2 linked regions of the Pseudolabrys taiwanensis genome follow. The protein of the gene in region 2 interacts with the protein of the main gene of each other region in a pairwise test. Links are inferred from orthologs where the notes say so. Each region holds a gene or a part of one and is shown on either strand. Other genes may lie near its edges.

Region 1 (6,917 bases), 3.2 Mb from region 2 along the record:
GCGTGTCCTTCTCCCATTTGAAGGACAAGGGGTGCATCGGATCCATGACGATGCGCGATAGACGCGCCGGGTCGAGCAACCCTTCCTCGAGATCGAACTCCCACGAGCGGTTCTGCTGCGCCATCAATCGGCGTTGCAGCCGGTTGGCGAGGCGCGCGACGACGCCCTGCAGATTGGAAAGCTGCTTGTCGAGATAACCGCGCAGGCGATCGAGCTCCTCCGCCTCGCACAGGTCTTCCGCCGCGATGGTCTCGTCGAACCGCAATGTAAAAGCACGATAGTCCGGGCCCCGCGGCTCGTTGGCGCCGAATTGGCGTGGCCGCTGCGGCTCGCCCGGCGTCTCGGCATCGCCCATGTCGGTGTCGTCAGCCATGTCGGCGGTCGGCGCTTCAACCGCTTCGGCAGCGCTGTCCGGCATTTCCTCGCTGGAGACCTGCGAGTCTTCCATGCTGGTGCGCTGCATGTCGTCCGACTCGGCGGCTTCGCCCTCCTCGCCGGAGTCCTGCTTGCGCTGCTCTTCTTCGCCTTCGTCCTCGTCCTCGGATTCGGACGAACGGTCTTCGCCCATCTCCAGCGAGTCGAGCATCTCGTGCACGACGTCGCTGAAATGGCGCTGGTCTTCGATCAGATCTTCGAGGCGGTCGAGGTCGGGACCGACGCGCTCCTCGATCAGCGGGCGCCAGAGATCGACGAGCTTCTTGGCCGACTTCGGCGGCGCGAGCCCGGTCAGGCGCTCACGCACCATCATTGCCAATGCTTCCTCGATCGGCGCATCGGCACGTTCGGTCACGGTATCGAACTTGGCGCGGTGGAACCGGTCGTCGAGCATGGCGGTGAGGTTGCTCGCGACGCCGTCCATGCGCCGGGCGCCGATCGCCTCGACGCGCGCTTGCTCGACAGCCTCGTACACCGCGCGTGCCTGCTGGCCGGCGGGCTGCAAGCGGCGATGCAGGGTGGCATCGTGGCAGGCGAGCTTGAGCGCGATGGAGTCGGCATTGCCGCGCACGATGGCGGCTTCCGCCTTGGTCAGCTTACGCGCCGGCTCCGGCAGCCGCGCCTTGCCGCCGATAAGACCGGGCCGCTCGGCGGCATAGGCCACCTCAAGATCCGGCTTACGCGCGAGCGCGCGCAGACAGCCTTGAACCGCTCGTTTGAACGGCTCGGTCGGCGCTTCCTTGCCCGGGGCTTTGCCTTTGATGTTGGAGGCCATCTCTCTTCCGTCGTTCCGGGGCGCCGCTCCCTAGCGGCGAGCCCGGAACCCACACTCACAAGCCACGCGGCTTATTCCAACCACCAGGGTTATGGGTCCCCGCTTTCGCGGGGACGACAAGCGTCAGCTGAGCGCCACGTTCACGGCGCTTTCCGGCAACTCCTGGCCGAAGCAGCGCTGATAGAACTCGGCCACGATCGGGCGTTCGAGCTCGTCGCACTTGTTCAGGAAGGTCAGCCGGAAGGCGAAACCGACATCGTTGAAGATCTCGGAGTTCTCCGCCCAGGTGATCACGGTGCGCGGGCTCATCACGGTCGACAGATCGCCGTTCATGAAGGCATTGCGCGTCAGATCGGCGACGCGGACCATCTTGGAGACGATCTCGCGGCCCTTCTCGTTCTGATAGTGCTTGGCCTTCGACAGGACGATGTCGACTTCGTTGTCGTGCGGCAGATAGTTCAGCGACGTCACGATCGACCAACGGTCCATCTGCGCCTGGTTGATCTGCTGCGTGCCGTGATAGAGGCCCGACGTGTCGCCGAGGCCGACCGTGTTGGCGGTGGCGAACAGGCGGAAGGCCGGGTGCGGCTTGATCACGCGGCTCTGGTCGAGCAGCGTCAACCGGCCCGAAGATTCCAGGACGCGCTGGATCACGAACATCACGTCCGGGCGGCCGGCGTCGTATTCGTCGAAGCACAGCGCGACGTTGTGCTGATAGGCCCAGGGCAGAATGCCGTCACGGAATTCGGTGACCTGCTGACCGTCCTTGATGACGATGGCGTCCTTGCCGATCAGGTCGATACGGCTGATATGGCTATCGAGGTTGACGCGCACCATCGGCCAGTTGAGCCGGGCGGCGACCTGCTCGATATGCGTCGACTTGCCGGTACCATGGTAACCGGTCACCATGACTCGGCGGTTCTTGGCGAACCCGGCAAGAATGGCAAGCGTCGTCGGACGGTCGAAACGGTAATCGGGATCGGCCTCGGGCACGTACTCGTCGGCATGCGAATAGGCCGGCACTTCCAAATCAGAGTCGATTCCGAAAACTTGCCGGACGGACACCTTCATGTCCGGCAGGCCGGCAACTTCCTGTACTGCGGCTGTCATTGATCCTCCGTGGCTTCGGATCGGCCGAAGCCTTATGCGGGTCCGACGTTACGGTCCGGCTGATAGGAGCGCAAACTTAGCAGACGCCGCCGACGCGAAAAACCCGGCTTCGCGAATAACACCATCAATTATTTCAATAAGATAGGGAGTTTCAGGCCTGTGCGGAAGGCGGGGCTGGGTTGATTTTAGATTTCTGATCCCTCTCCCGCCTGTGGGGGAGGGTGGCGGGCGCCGGCAAACCGGGGCAGAGGCGCGTTGTTTTCAGAGGTCTGCCACCCCACGACGCTGACGCGCCGCCCCCTTCCGGGAGGGACTGGCGGCTCAGCCGAAACCTACCGACTTCAGGTAGTTATAGGCCTGAATGATCTCGACCAGCCGGTCCTCGGTCGAGCGGTCGCCGCCATTGACGTCAGGGTGGTGACGCTTCACCAGCTCCTTGAACTTGGTTTTCACCTGCTGCGGCGTCGCACCGACCTCGAGCCCCAAAGTATCGAGCGCCTTGCGCTCGGCATTGCGCACCGGACGCGCCGCCTCGGCACGCTGCTTCTGCTCGGCGCGTACCCCTTCGGAAAATAATCCGAACGGATCGGCGCCCGCGGCAAGGGACTCCGCATCGGCGCGGCTGCGGCCCTTGCCGGTTCCCATTTTCCAGGTCGGACGATGACCGGTGAGCGCGTCCTTTTGGTACGCCATCACCGCATCGTCGTTCATGCCGGCGAAGAAATTGTAGGACTGATTGTATTGACGCACGTGATCAAGGCAGAAACGCCAATGCTCATGCTCGCGCCCACGCCCCTTCGGCGCACGGTGCGTGCCCTGCTCCTTGCATCCGTGCCACTGGCAGGAAGGACCTTCCGTCTTGATACGGCGGTCCTGCGCCGGCTTGACGCGTACACGATCAAAAATATCCGAGTCGAATTTCATGACCCAACACTATGCGCCTTTCGCGGTGACGCCTTCAAGACTTGACTTGTCACGGTCGAACGCGATTTCGCCACGAAGCATTGACGCGCGCGCCGCCCTTGCATAACTCGGACGGCATGCGCACCAGCGATATCATCACACAGAAGTTGACCGAGGCTTTCTCGCCGCAAAGCCTGAGGGTCGAGGACGAATCTCACCGACATGAGGGCCATGCCGGGCATCGGCCGGGCGGGCAAACTCACTACAGGGTCTATATCGTATCGGAGGCATTCAAAGGAAAGACCCGGATCGAGCGTCACCGCATGATCAACGGTATTCTTTCGTCTGAACTCGCCGGCGGCGTGCACGCGCTGGCAATTCACGCCGCCGCGCCGGGTGAAGGCGGCGCGGCGTAGAATACGCTGCATTTCGTGGAAGCGCCGCTGACCTCCGCGAAGCGGGGACCAGCGCAATAATTCAACGAGCGGTTCAGGCGGCCTGCGCCACGCCGACACTGGCCAGCAAGGATGTGCGCAGCAGGAAGGCACGGTGCGCCGTCGGATCGGCGGCCATGCGACGCAAGGCGGCGAAGTTTTCCTGCCGGACGCGCTCGTCTTTTTCCTCCAGCCGCTTCTTGTTGGCGACCGTCTGCTGCTGCACGTACTCGATGTTGATCGGGCGGCGGCGGCGGTCGTATTCGTCGAGCACGGCTTCCGGTTCGCCACGAAGCACGCGATCAAGCAATGCGGCGAGTTCAACGGCATCATGAATGCCGCAGTTGAGGCCGAGGCCGCCGATCGGATTGTTCACGTGCGCCGCATCGCCCGCGAGGAACACATGTCCCTGCCGGAAGCTCGCGGCAACCCGCTGGTGGACATTGTAGATGTTGCGGTGAACGATCGGGTACGCGCCTTCCTTCGGGAAGAATTTCTGCAGACGCTGCTCGACGGCTTCGTCGGCGAACACGGCCTCATCGGTATCGCCTGGCCGCGTCGGGAACACCGAGCGCCATAGCCCTTTGCCGTCCGGGCCCGACACCTTGAACAGGTTCGCCCATTCGTCCGGATCGGAGAAATAGCTGCGATAGCCCGCGCCGACGCCGGCCTCGAAGTCGAAAGCCGTGGTCAGCACCAGGAAGCGCTCCGGGAACGTATAGCCTTCGAACTCGATGCCGAGCGCCTTGCGCACCGTGGAGCGGCCGCCGTCGGCGCCGATCAGATAGCGCCCGGAGACCGTCTCCGTCTTGCCGTCATGCTCGATATGCAGGCGCACGCCGTTGGCATCCTGGTCGAGACCGGACACACGCGCGCCCATGTGCACCTTTGCGTTGGTCGTGCCGCGCAGGCGTTCTATCGCCAGCTTCGCCAGCTTGTGCTGCTCGCACTGGACGACGAAAGGAAAGCGCGTGTCGTTCTTGAGGATCGCGTGATCGAACTCCGCAACCACCTGCCCGGAAGGCCGGTCCCAGAACTGAAACGTACGCGCGACGAGACCGAGACGGATGATGTCGTCGATCAGGCCGAGATTGGCCAGCATTTCGAGCGTTGCCGGATGGGTGGTCGAGGCACGTGGCGCATCGTTCACCTGGGTCTCGGCCTCGAACACCTCGACGGCGTGACCTTGGCGCGCCAGCGCCAGCGCCGCGACGAGGCCCACCGGCCCACCACCGGCGACGAGAATTGGTTGCTCGGACACGATGAATCTCCCTCGCCTATTGTTGTTTCACGCCGGCGACTTCGACGGCTTGCGCCCACAAGGCGATATCGGATTTGATGGTGTCAGCGAAAACGTCGGGACCGTCGCCGAGCGGATCGGTACCAAAACTCGCCAGACGCTCGGCGAACTTCGGCTCCTTCACGGCGCGCCCCAACTCGCCCGCCATCTTGTCGACGATCTCCTTTGGGGTGCCTCGACGCGCGAGGATCCCATTCCAGGTTTGCGCTTTGTAGGTCGGAAAACCGGACTCGGCGACCGTCGGCACATCGGGCAGTTGCGTTGCGCGCTTCGCGCCCGAGACTGCAAGTATGCGAATGGCGCCGCTTTGCGCATGCGGAATTGCATCGGCCAGATTTGAGAACATCGCGGGCACATGACCCGCGAGCACGTCGGCCAGAGCGGGTGCGTTGCCCTTGTAGCCAACGTGAATCATGTCGAGGCCTGCCATCTTCAAGAACAGCGCCATCGCCAAATGACCGACGCTGCCGGCACCGGCCGAGGCGTAAGCGATCTTGCCGGGTTGCGCCTTCACATGCGCAATGAACTCGCCGATCGTTTTGACCGGCATGTCTTTGTGCACCAGCAACACAAACGGATTAGACGCGAGGTTACAGACCGGCATGAAATCCTTCACCGGATCGTATTTGACGCGCTGCATGGCCGGCACGATGGCGATCTGCGGCAAGGCGGAAAAGAACAACGTGTAACCGTCGGGCTCGGCGCGGAGCACCGCCTCCGCCGCAAGCGCGCCGCCGGCACCGGGCCTGTTCTCGACCAGGAACTGCTGGCCGAAAGCCTCGGTGAGGCGCTGCGCGGCGATACGGGCAAGGCCGTCAGTGTTGCCGCCGGCGGCGAAGGGGACCATCAACATCACCGGCCGGGTCGGCCAGTCGAGGGCGAAGGACGGACGGACCAGCGCGGCCGAAGCGGCGAGGCCGGCCAGCGAAGTCAGGATAGTTCTACGGGTGGGCATGGTGGGCTCCTGGATTGCAGTTCACAAACCGGCAGCGACTGGCCATCCCACCCACCCGGCTGGGCATGATAGCGAGAGGCATTTGCAACAGTAGCCGGAGACCGTCATAAGGGAATTATCAATATCGCTCTAGCGATATAGGGAAAAACCTATGACGGAGTCCATCGACTGGGACCACCAGATTGGTCGCCGCCTGCGGCTGCGCGATCTCCACGTGTTCTTCACGGTCGTTCAGCGCGGCAGCATGGCCAAGGCCGCGGCCCAACTGGGGGTGTCGCAGCCGACAATTTCCGAGACCATCGCCGATCTCGAACACGCGCTCGGGGTCAAGCTTTTCGACCGCAGCCCGCGCGGCGTGACGTGCACGATGTACGGCCACGCGCTGCTCAAGCGCGGCCTGATGGCCTTCGACGAATTGCGCCAGGGGCTGCGCGACATCGAATATCTCGCCGATCCAGGCGTCGGCGAGGTGCGTATCGGCTGCGTCGAGTCCATCGCGGCAGCTATTCTGCCGCCGGCGATACAGAGCTTTTACGAGCGGCATCCGCACATCGCGCTCGATGTCGTACAGGTGGCGACACCAACCTTCGAATTCCCGCAGTTGCGGGACCGCAGACTCGACCTTGTGCTCGCCCGGCTCGTCCGTCCGCCGAGCATGGACGGCGCGGATGACGAGCTCAATGTCGAGATCCTCTTCAACGACGAGATCGTGGTCGCTGCCGGCGCGAGCAGTCCATGGGCCCAACGCAGCACGATCGACATTGCCGAACTTGCCGACGCGCCGTGGATTCTAACGGCCCCCGGCACCTGGAATTACAAGGTCATCATGGACGCGTTCAGCGCACGGGGCGTCGCCATGCCGCGCGTCGTGGCGCGAACTTTTTCGGTGCCGCTGCGCACGACCCTCCTGGCGGACGGACCGTTCGTCACCGCCTTGCCGGCGTCGGTGCTGCGCCTCAATGCCGATCGTCTCGCTTTGAAGGAACTGCCGCTTGCATTGCCTGA
Region 2 (6,668 bases):
CGCGATGACCAAGCGCGCAGAATCCAAGTACAAAATCGACCGCCGGATGGGCGAGAACATCTGGGGTCGTCCGAAGAGCCCGGTAAACCGCCGTGAGTACGGCCCCGGCCAGCACGGCCAGCGCCGCAAGGGCAAGCTCTCGGACTACGGCGTGCAGCTGCGCGCCAAGCAGAAGCTCCGCTTCTACTACGGCAACATCTCCGAGAAGCAGTTCCGCGCCATCTACGACGAAGCCATCCGCATGAAGGGTGACTCGGGCGCCAACATGATCGGCCTCCTCGAGCGCCGCCTCGACGCGGTCGTGTACCGCTCGAAGTTCGTGCCGACCGTGTTCGCCGCGCGGCAGTTCGTCAACCACGGCCACGTCAAGGTGAACGGCCGCCGCGTCAACATCCCGAGCTACCGGGTGAAGATCGGCGACGTCATCGAGGTCAAGGAAAAGTCGAAGCAGCTCGCCATCGTCATCGAGTCGCAGGCTTTGCCCGAGCGCGACGTGCCGGACTACATCGAAGTCGACGGCGGCACGCTCACCGCCAAGCTGGCGCGTGTGCCGACGATCACGGACGTGCCCTACGCGGTCCAGATGGAGCCGCATCTGGTGGTCGAATACTATTCGCGCTGATCGAACGTCATCGCAGCGCTGCGAGACAGGGAAACCCCGCCCAAAAGGCGGGGTTTTTGCTTTTCACCTCGCCGTCGCAGCCGTCGTCTTGATGAAATCGATGAAGGCGCGCAGCGGCGCCGGCACGAGACGCCGGCCGGGATAATAGAGGAACGGGCCGGAGAAGCTTTCCCACCACTCTTCCAGCGCCGGCTCGAGTGCGCCGCTCTCGAAATGCGGTCGCAGCCAATCCTCGAACATATAAATGATGCCGGTGCCCGCGAGCGCCACGTCGACGGCGAGATCGGTCGCCCCGCCAAGCGTGACCATGAACGGGCCATCGGGCGCAATCCGCACCGTCTCACCGTTGCGCTCAAACTCCCACGGCGGCGGCGCTTTACCGGCGAAACGGCCGAGCAAGCATGCATGGCCGAGCAGGTCGCGCGGGTGTGCGGGCCGGCCGCGGCGGTTGAAATAGGCTGGCGCCCCGGCCAGGGCGAAACGCTGAACGCGTGGCCCGATCGGCACGGCGATCATGTCCTGCTCCAGCCGCTCGTCGTAGCGGATGCCGGCGTCGCAGCCGGCCGCCAGCACGTCGATGAAGCTTTCTTCCGCAATCACCTCGAGACGGATGTCGGGATAGGCGGCAAGAAACGCCGGCACGATGCTTGGCAGCACCAGACGCGCCGCACTCACCGGCACGTTGAGCTTGAGCGTGCCCGCCGGCCGGCCGCGGAAGGTGTTCACGACATCGAGCGCGGCCTCCACCTCGCTCAGGGCGGGCCCTAGGCGATCCAGCAGGCTCCGTCCCGCCTCGGTTGGCACGACGCTGCGGGTCGTCCGGTTCAAGAGCCGGACGCCCAGCTGCGCCTCGAGCCGCCGCACCGCCTCGCTCAGGCCGGAGGCGCTGACGCCGCTGACGCGCGCCGCGTCACGAAAGCCGCCGGCCCGCGCCACGGCCACGAAAGCATTGAGATCGGCCAGGTCCGCCTGCATTGTCCTAAATTCCGCACGACCTGTGCCGATTGTGCCGGATTATCGTAAAGCGGGCAACACACTATGTCCGGTCTCTCTTCAAAGGGAGATAGACCCATGACCACCATCGACAAAGCTGGCACCTACAAGCTCGCCGGTCACACCGTGCGGCGGCTCGGCTACGGCGCGATGCAACTCGCCGGCCCGGGCGTGTTCGGGCCGCCGAAGGACCCGACCGCCGCTCGCGCGGTGTTGCGCGAGGCCGTTGCCGCCGGCGTCAACCACATCGACACCAGCGACTTCTACGGGCCGCACGTCACCAACCAGATCATCCGTGAGGCGCTGCACCCCTATGCGGACGATCTCGTCATCGTCACCAAGATCTCGGCCCGTCGCGGCGCCGACGCGTCCTGGATACCGGCGATGTCGCCGGAAGAACTGACGCAAGCCGTGCACGACAACCTGCGCAACCTCGGCATCGACGCCATCGAGGTCGTCAACTTCCGCAGCATGCTCGATGTGCATGGGCCCGCCGAAGGTTCGATCGAGCCGCAGCTCACCGTGCTCGCCGATTTGCAACGCAAGGGGCTGATCCGTCACATCGGTCTCAGCAACGTCACGCCGACCCAGATCGCCGAAGGCCGCAAGATCTGCGAGATCGTTTGCGTGCAGAACCAGTACAACGTCGCGCATCGCGGCGACGACAAATTGATCGACGATCTCGCCCGCGACGGCATCCCTTATGTGCCGTTCTTCCCGCTCGGCGGCTTCTCGCCGCTGCAGTCATCGATCTTGTCGGATGTCGCCAAGCGCCTGAACGCGACGCCGATGCAGGTCGCGCTCGCCTGGCTGCTGCGCCGCTCGCCGAACATCCTGCTCATCCCCGGCACGTCGTCGGTCGCGCATCTGCGCGAGAATCTCGCGGCGGCCGACCTCGTATTGCCGGATGACGCGATGACGGCGCTAAATGGCATCGCAGTGAAGGCGAACTAATTCGCAAGCAACAGCATCAGAGAGGCTGTCCTCGGTGGCTGCCTCTCTGCTGCACCTTCGATGCTACGGCAAAAGGATGAGGCTCCCGGTCGTCCGGCCCGTTTCAAGATCGGCCTGCGCGCGATCAGCCTGAGCGAGCGGATATTCGCCGCCGATGTCGGCAACGATGCCAGCGCGCATAACGGCCATGAGCGCTTGCGCGGCGCGATGATAGCGGTCCATGTCCGCCGTGTAGCCCATGATGCTCGGGCGGGCGAGCGACAGCGACCGCACCGGGCCAAGCTCTTCAAGATCGAGCGGCGGAATAGGCCCAGCCGCCTGCCCGGTACTCGCCACAGTGCCAAAGCGGCGCACGCAAGCCAATGTCTGGCGCAGCATGTCGCCGCCAATGCCGTCGATCGCAAAATCGACGCCCCGCCCCTGAGTCAACTTGCCGACCTCCGCGACGATATCGGCATCGCGACCGACAATGACGTGATCGGCGCCATGAGCCCGCGCCACTGCCGCCTTGGCGGGTGAACCCGCCGTGCCAATCACCGTCGCGCCGATATGCTTAGCCCACCGAACCAGCAGGCCGCCGAGCCCACCCGCCGCGGCGTGCACAAGCAATATATCGCCCGCGCTGACGCAATAGGTTTCGGTAAGCAACATATGCGCCGTCAGGCCTTTGAATATCGTCGCCGCTGCTGTGCGCGCAGCAACGTCGTCCGGCAGGCGAACCAACCGCGCTACCGGCAGCAACCGCGTCGTTGCGTAAGCACCGACCGGCGCACCTGCATAAGCAGCCCGATCGCCGACGCGCCATTCCGTCACGTCATCTCCAACAGCTTCGACAACGCCGGCGCCTTCGATGCCGAGCACGGCGGGATAAGGCAGAGGATAAAGTCCCGTCCGGTGATAGATATCGATGAAATTGGCCCCGATCGCTTCGTGCCGAATACGCACCAGCCCCTGCCCCGGCATCTGTTCAGGAGCATCGACGAGGGCGAGCCTGTCGACGCCGCCCGGGCCAATCATTTGCACTGCCTTGCCCATAAGAACTCTCCGTTGTCAGTCCAAAATGGCAGGTGGCAAGGTGGTCGGAAATTGCTTATTATTTAGCATCGTATGTGAATATTTTAACAGACGGTCTGCGCGACAATGGACTGGGACAATCTTCGCTATTTCGCCGCGCTTGCCGCCGGTGGCAGTCTGTCTGCCGCGGCCCGCATGCTCGGCGTCGAACATGCAACGGTCGCCCGACGCATCGCCGCGCTTGAAGCCGAACTCGACCTCAAACTGGTCGATCGCCGCGCACGGCGGCTCACATTGACCCCCGACGGCGAGCGCATTGCCGCGATCGCTGCGCGCATGGAGCAGGAAACTCAAGCTGCGCGACGCACTGCATCGGGAGCCCGCGCGACGCTGAGCGGCACGGTCACGATCAGCGCACCACCGGCGCTTGCCGCGGCGCTACTCGCACCGCCATTGGTCGCGCTACGCGACAAGCATCCAAGCCTCGCAATTCACCTGCACGGCGAATTGCGCGAGGCCTCGCTTGACCGGCGCGAGGCGGACATCGCCTTGCGGCTGAGCCGTCCGACCGCGGGCGACCTCACGATCAGGAAAATCGCCGAGATGGTGTTCAGATTTTACGCGGCGCCTAATTATCTCAAGGCCGCCAAGCGCAAGGAGCGGCGTTATATCGGTTATATTGGCGCCATGCAGCAGTCGCCTCTGCAGCGACTAGTCGATCGATCGGGCGGCAGCAAGCCATCGGGCTTTGCCTCGCCGATGCTGGAAATTCATCAGGCGCTCGCGCGCGCCGGTGCCGGCCTCACCCTTCTGCCGGACTTCATGGCGGCAAACGACAAAGCCCTGGTCGCGGTGAAGGGTACCGAGACACTGACGCGCGATCTCTGGCTTGTCACGCATACTGACATGAACATGTCAGCGCCGATCCGCGCCGTCACACAAGCTTTGACGCAGTGGTTCGAAGCACCGGAGCGGTTGATTCGGTGACGCAAAAGAAAACAAACGCCGTCGCGGACGTTCCGCGACGGCGTTTTCAACTTATTGTGGCGGCGGGGACGCTCAGGCGACCTGACGGACCGCGACGCCCTTGTCCTTGAACACGTCCTGCAATTCTCCGGCTTGGAACATCTCGCGCACGATGTCGCAGCCGCCGACGAACTCGCCCTTCACGTAGAGCTGCGGAATGGTCGGCCAGTTCGAGTAGGCCTTGATGCCGTTCCGCAGATCGTCGGACTCAAGCACGTTGAGGCCCTTATAGGCGACGCCGAGATGGTCGAGGATCTGCACGACCTGGCCCGAGAAACCGCACATCGGGAACTGCGGCGTGCCCTTCATGAACAGCACCACGTCGTTGTTCTTCACTTCGTTATCGATGAATTGCTCGATGCTCATGATTTTAATCCCGTTGGGCGCCGCCGCGCGGTCGGCGCGGGGTTTCACCGCCTGTTCGCGATATATGTAGCGCAGATTCCGCCGCCACCCCAAACACCGCCAAGCACTGCAGCTCAACGATTTTGTGGGGCGTAGAAGGTCCCTTCGACCTCCACGATATCGTCTTGGTTGAGCCTCGTGACCTCCACGATGGTGCGCGGCGGGTAAGGTCCGCCGGCCCACAGCTCTTCCTGGACCCGGTTCACCAGCGGTCTTATGCCAGCCATATCAGTGACATAGACGACGAGCCGGACACAGTCGGCCAGGCCCGCCCCCTCCGATGCGGCAATCGTCCGCATATTGGCGAAGGCGGTCCGCACCCGCGCCTCGGCACCCTCGACCAGCCGGTTGCTTGCCGGGTCGATGCCGCGCATGCCCGCCACGTAAACGAAGTCCCCAGCGCGGGCGCCAACGCTCCAGGTGCCGGTCGGGTTGATCGCGCCCTCGGGCGCCAGCAGGCGGACGCCGTGTCCGCCGCTCATGGTCAGGCGTCCGGCGCGGCGGTCTGGAGGGCCAGCGCATGCAGCACGCCCCCCATCTGGCCCTTCAGCGCCTGGTAGACGAGCTGGTGCTGCTGGACGCGGGTTTTACCCTTAAAGGCCGAGGAAATTACCGTTGCCGCGTAGTGATCGCCATCACCGGCGAGATCGCGGATGGTCACCTGCGCGTCCGGCATGCTCTGCTTGATCAGCCGCTCGATTTCGCGGGCATCCATCGCCATTTCTATGTTCTCCTAAAGGCCGCGGACCCCATAAAGCGCGAATCCGTGCCTCTGCTAAGCATTAATTTGCGCCCAAATTTTTACGGCTGACAATATCCCGCGGCGCTCTAGCATGCCCTTCAACGCGATGCGTCACAGCTTTTCACGCTAAGCGCGCGCTGATGCCATTCGTCATGCAGGATTGGGGGGAATGATCATGCGGAACCAGGCTCATAAAGTGCTGCTACCGATTGCCACGGTTGTCGGGGCGCTGGCGCTGACATTGAGCGCACAGGCACAGGTCACGTCCGAGCAGCAGAGCGCGATCAAGGCCAACTGCCGCTCGGACTTCATGGCCAAGTGCTCCGGCGTGACGCCGGGCGGCAAGGACGCCCTCGTATGCCTGCAGAAGAACGTCAATGGCTTGTCCGCCGCCTGCAACTCGGCCGTGAGCGCGACATTGCCGCCGCCGGCTGCGCCGAAGGCCGTCGAGGCCGCTCCCGCTCCGGCGCCCGCTCCTGCCCCGCAATCAGCCCCACAGCCAGCCGCGACACCGCAACTGGTCGCCGTCCCGTCAGCGCCTGTGCCCGCCGCCCCACCGAAGGCTGCTGCCGCGGCTGCGCCGAAGGCCGCTCCGGTTGCCGCAGCGCCGACAGCAGCGCAGCAGAATGCGATCAAGCAGGCCTGCCGCTCCGACTTCATGGCGAAATGCACGGGCGTCACACCCGGCGGCAAGGACGCCCTCACCTGCCTGCAGCGCAACGCAGGCACGTTGGCGCCGGCCTGCAAGCAGGCGGTGGCGGCCATCGGTGGCGCAGCAGCCGCAGCTTCCGCGACGGTGGCGGCAACGACACCCGCCGTAACGGCCGCACCCGCGGCTGGACCGACGCCGCAGCAGCTCAAGGCGGTCAAGTTCACCTGCCGGGGCGACTTCACACGCTATTGCCGCGGCGT

Evidence for each region.
Region 1: the proteins of grxD (region 2) and DW352_RS16650 interact in binary tests that used the Escherichia coli proteins (3 or more experiments, as listed by UniProt). The link is inferred for Pseudolabrys taiwanensis from one-to-one orthologs.

The regions. Positions count from the first base shown.
Region 1 is NZ_CP031417.1:3,500,583-3,507,499, forward strand. What follows is about bases 2,083-4,999. They hold DW352_RS16650 (BolA family protein), read left to right. Parts: upstream 2,083-3,360; coding sequence 3,361-3,639; downstream 3,640-4,999. Other genes in these bases: cobS (cobaltochelatase subunit CobS), read right to left, coding at 2,083-2,320; DW352_RS16645 (J domain-containing protein), read right to left, coding at 2,642-3,244; DW352_RS16655 (FAD-dependent oxidoreductase), read right to left, coding at 3,713-4,918; DW352_RS16660 (Bug family tripartite tricarboxylate transporter substrate binding protein), read right to left, coding at 4,935-4,999. Outside these bases: cobaltochelatase subunit CobT, read right to left, coding at 1-1,210; more of cobS, read right to left, coding at 1,334-2,082; more of DW352_RS16660, read right to left, coding at 5,000-5,912; DW352_RS16665 (LysR family transcriptional regulator), read left to right, coding at 6,064-6,917. UniProt on the Escherichia coli protein: Transcriptional regulator that plays an important role in general stress response. Has many effects on cell morphology, cell growth and cell division. Acts by regulating the transcription of many genes, including dacA (PBP-5), dacC (PBP-6), ampC and mreB.
Region 2 is NZ_CP031417.1:286,126-292,793, reverse strand. What follows is about bases 3,310-5,977. They hold grxD (Grx4 family monothiol glutaredoxin), read right to left. Parts: upstream 4,976-5,977; coding sequence 4,643-4,975; downstream 3,310-4,642. Other genes in these bases: DW352_RS01335 (hypothetical protein), read left to right, coding at 5,932-5,977; DW352_RS01340 (BolA family protein), read right to left, coding at 5,499-5,735; DW352_RS01345 (RidA family protein), read right to left, coding at 5,089-5,496; DW352_RS01355 (LysR family transcriptional regulator), read left to right, coding at 3,710-4,570; DW352_RS01360 (quinone oxidoreductase family protein), read right to left, coding at 3,310-3,604. In the rest of the region: rpsD (30S ribosomal protein S4), read left to right, coding at 5-622; DW352_RS01370 (LysR family transcriptional regulator), read right to left, coding at 686-1,597; DW352_RS01365 (aldo/keto reductase family oxidoreductase), read left to right, coding at 1,694-2,569; more of DW352_RS01360, read right to left, coding at 2,633-3,309; more of DW352_RS01335, read left to right, coding at 5,978-6,668. UniProt on the Escherichia coli protein: Monothiol glutaredoxin involved in the biogenesis of iron-sulfur clusters.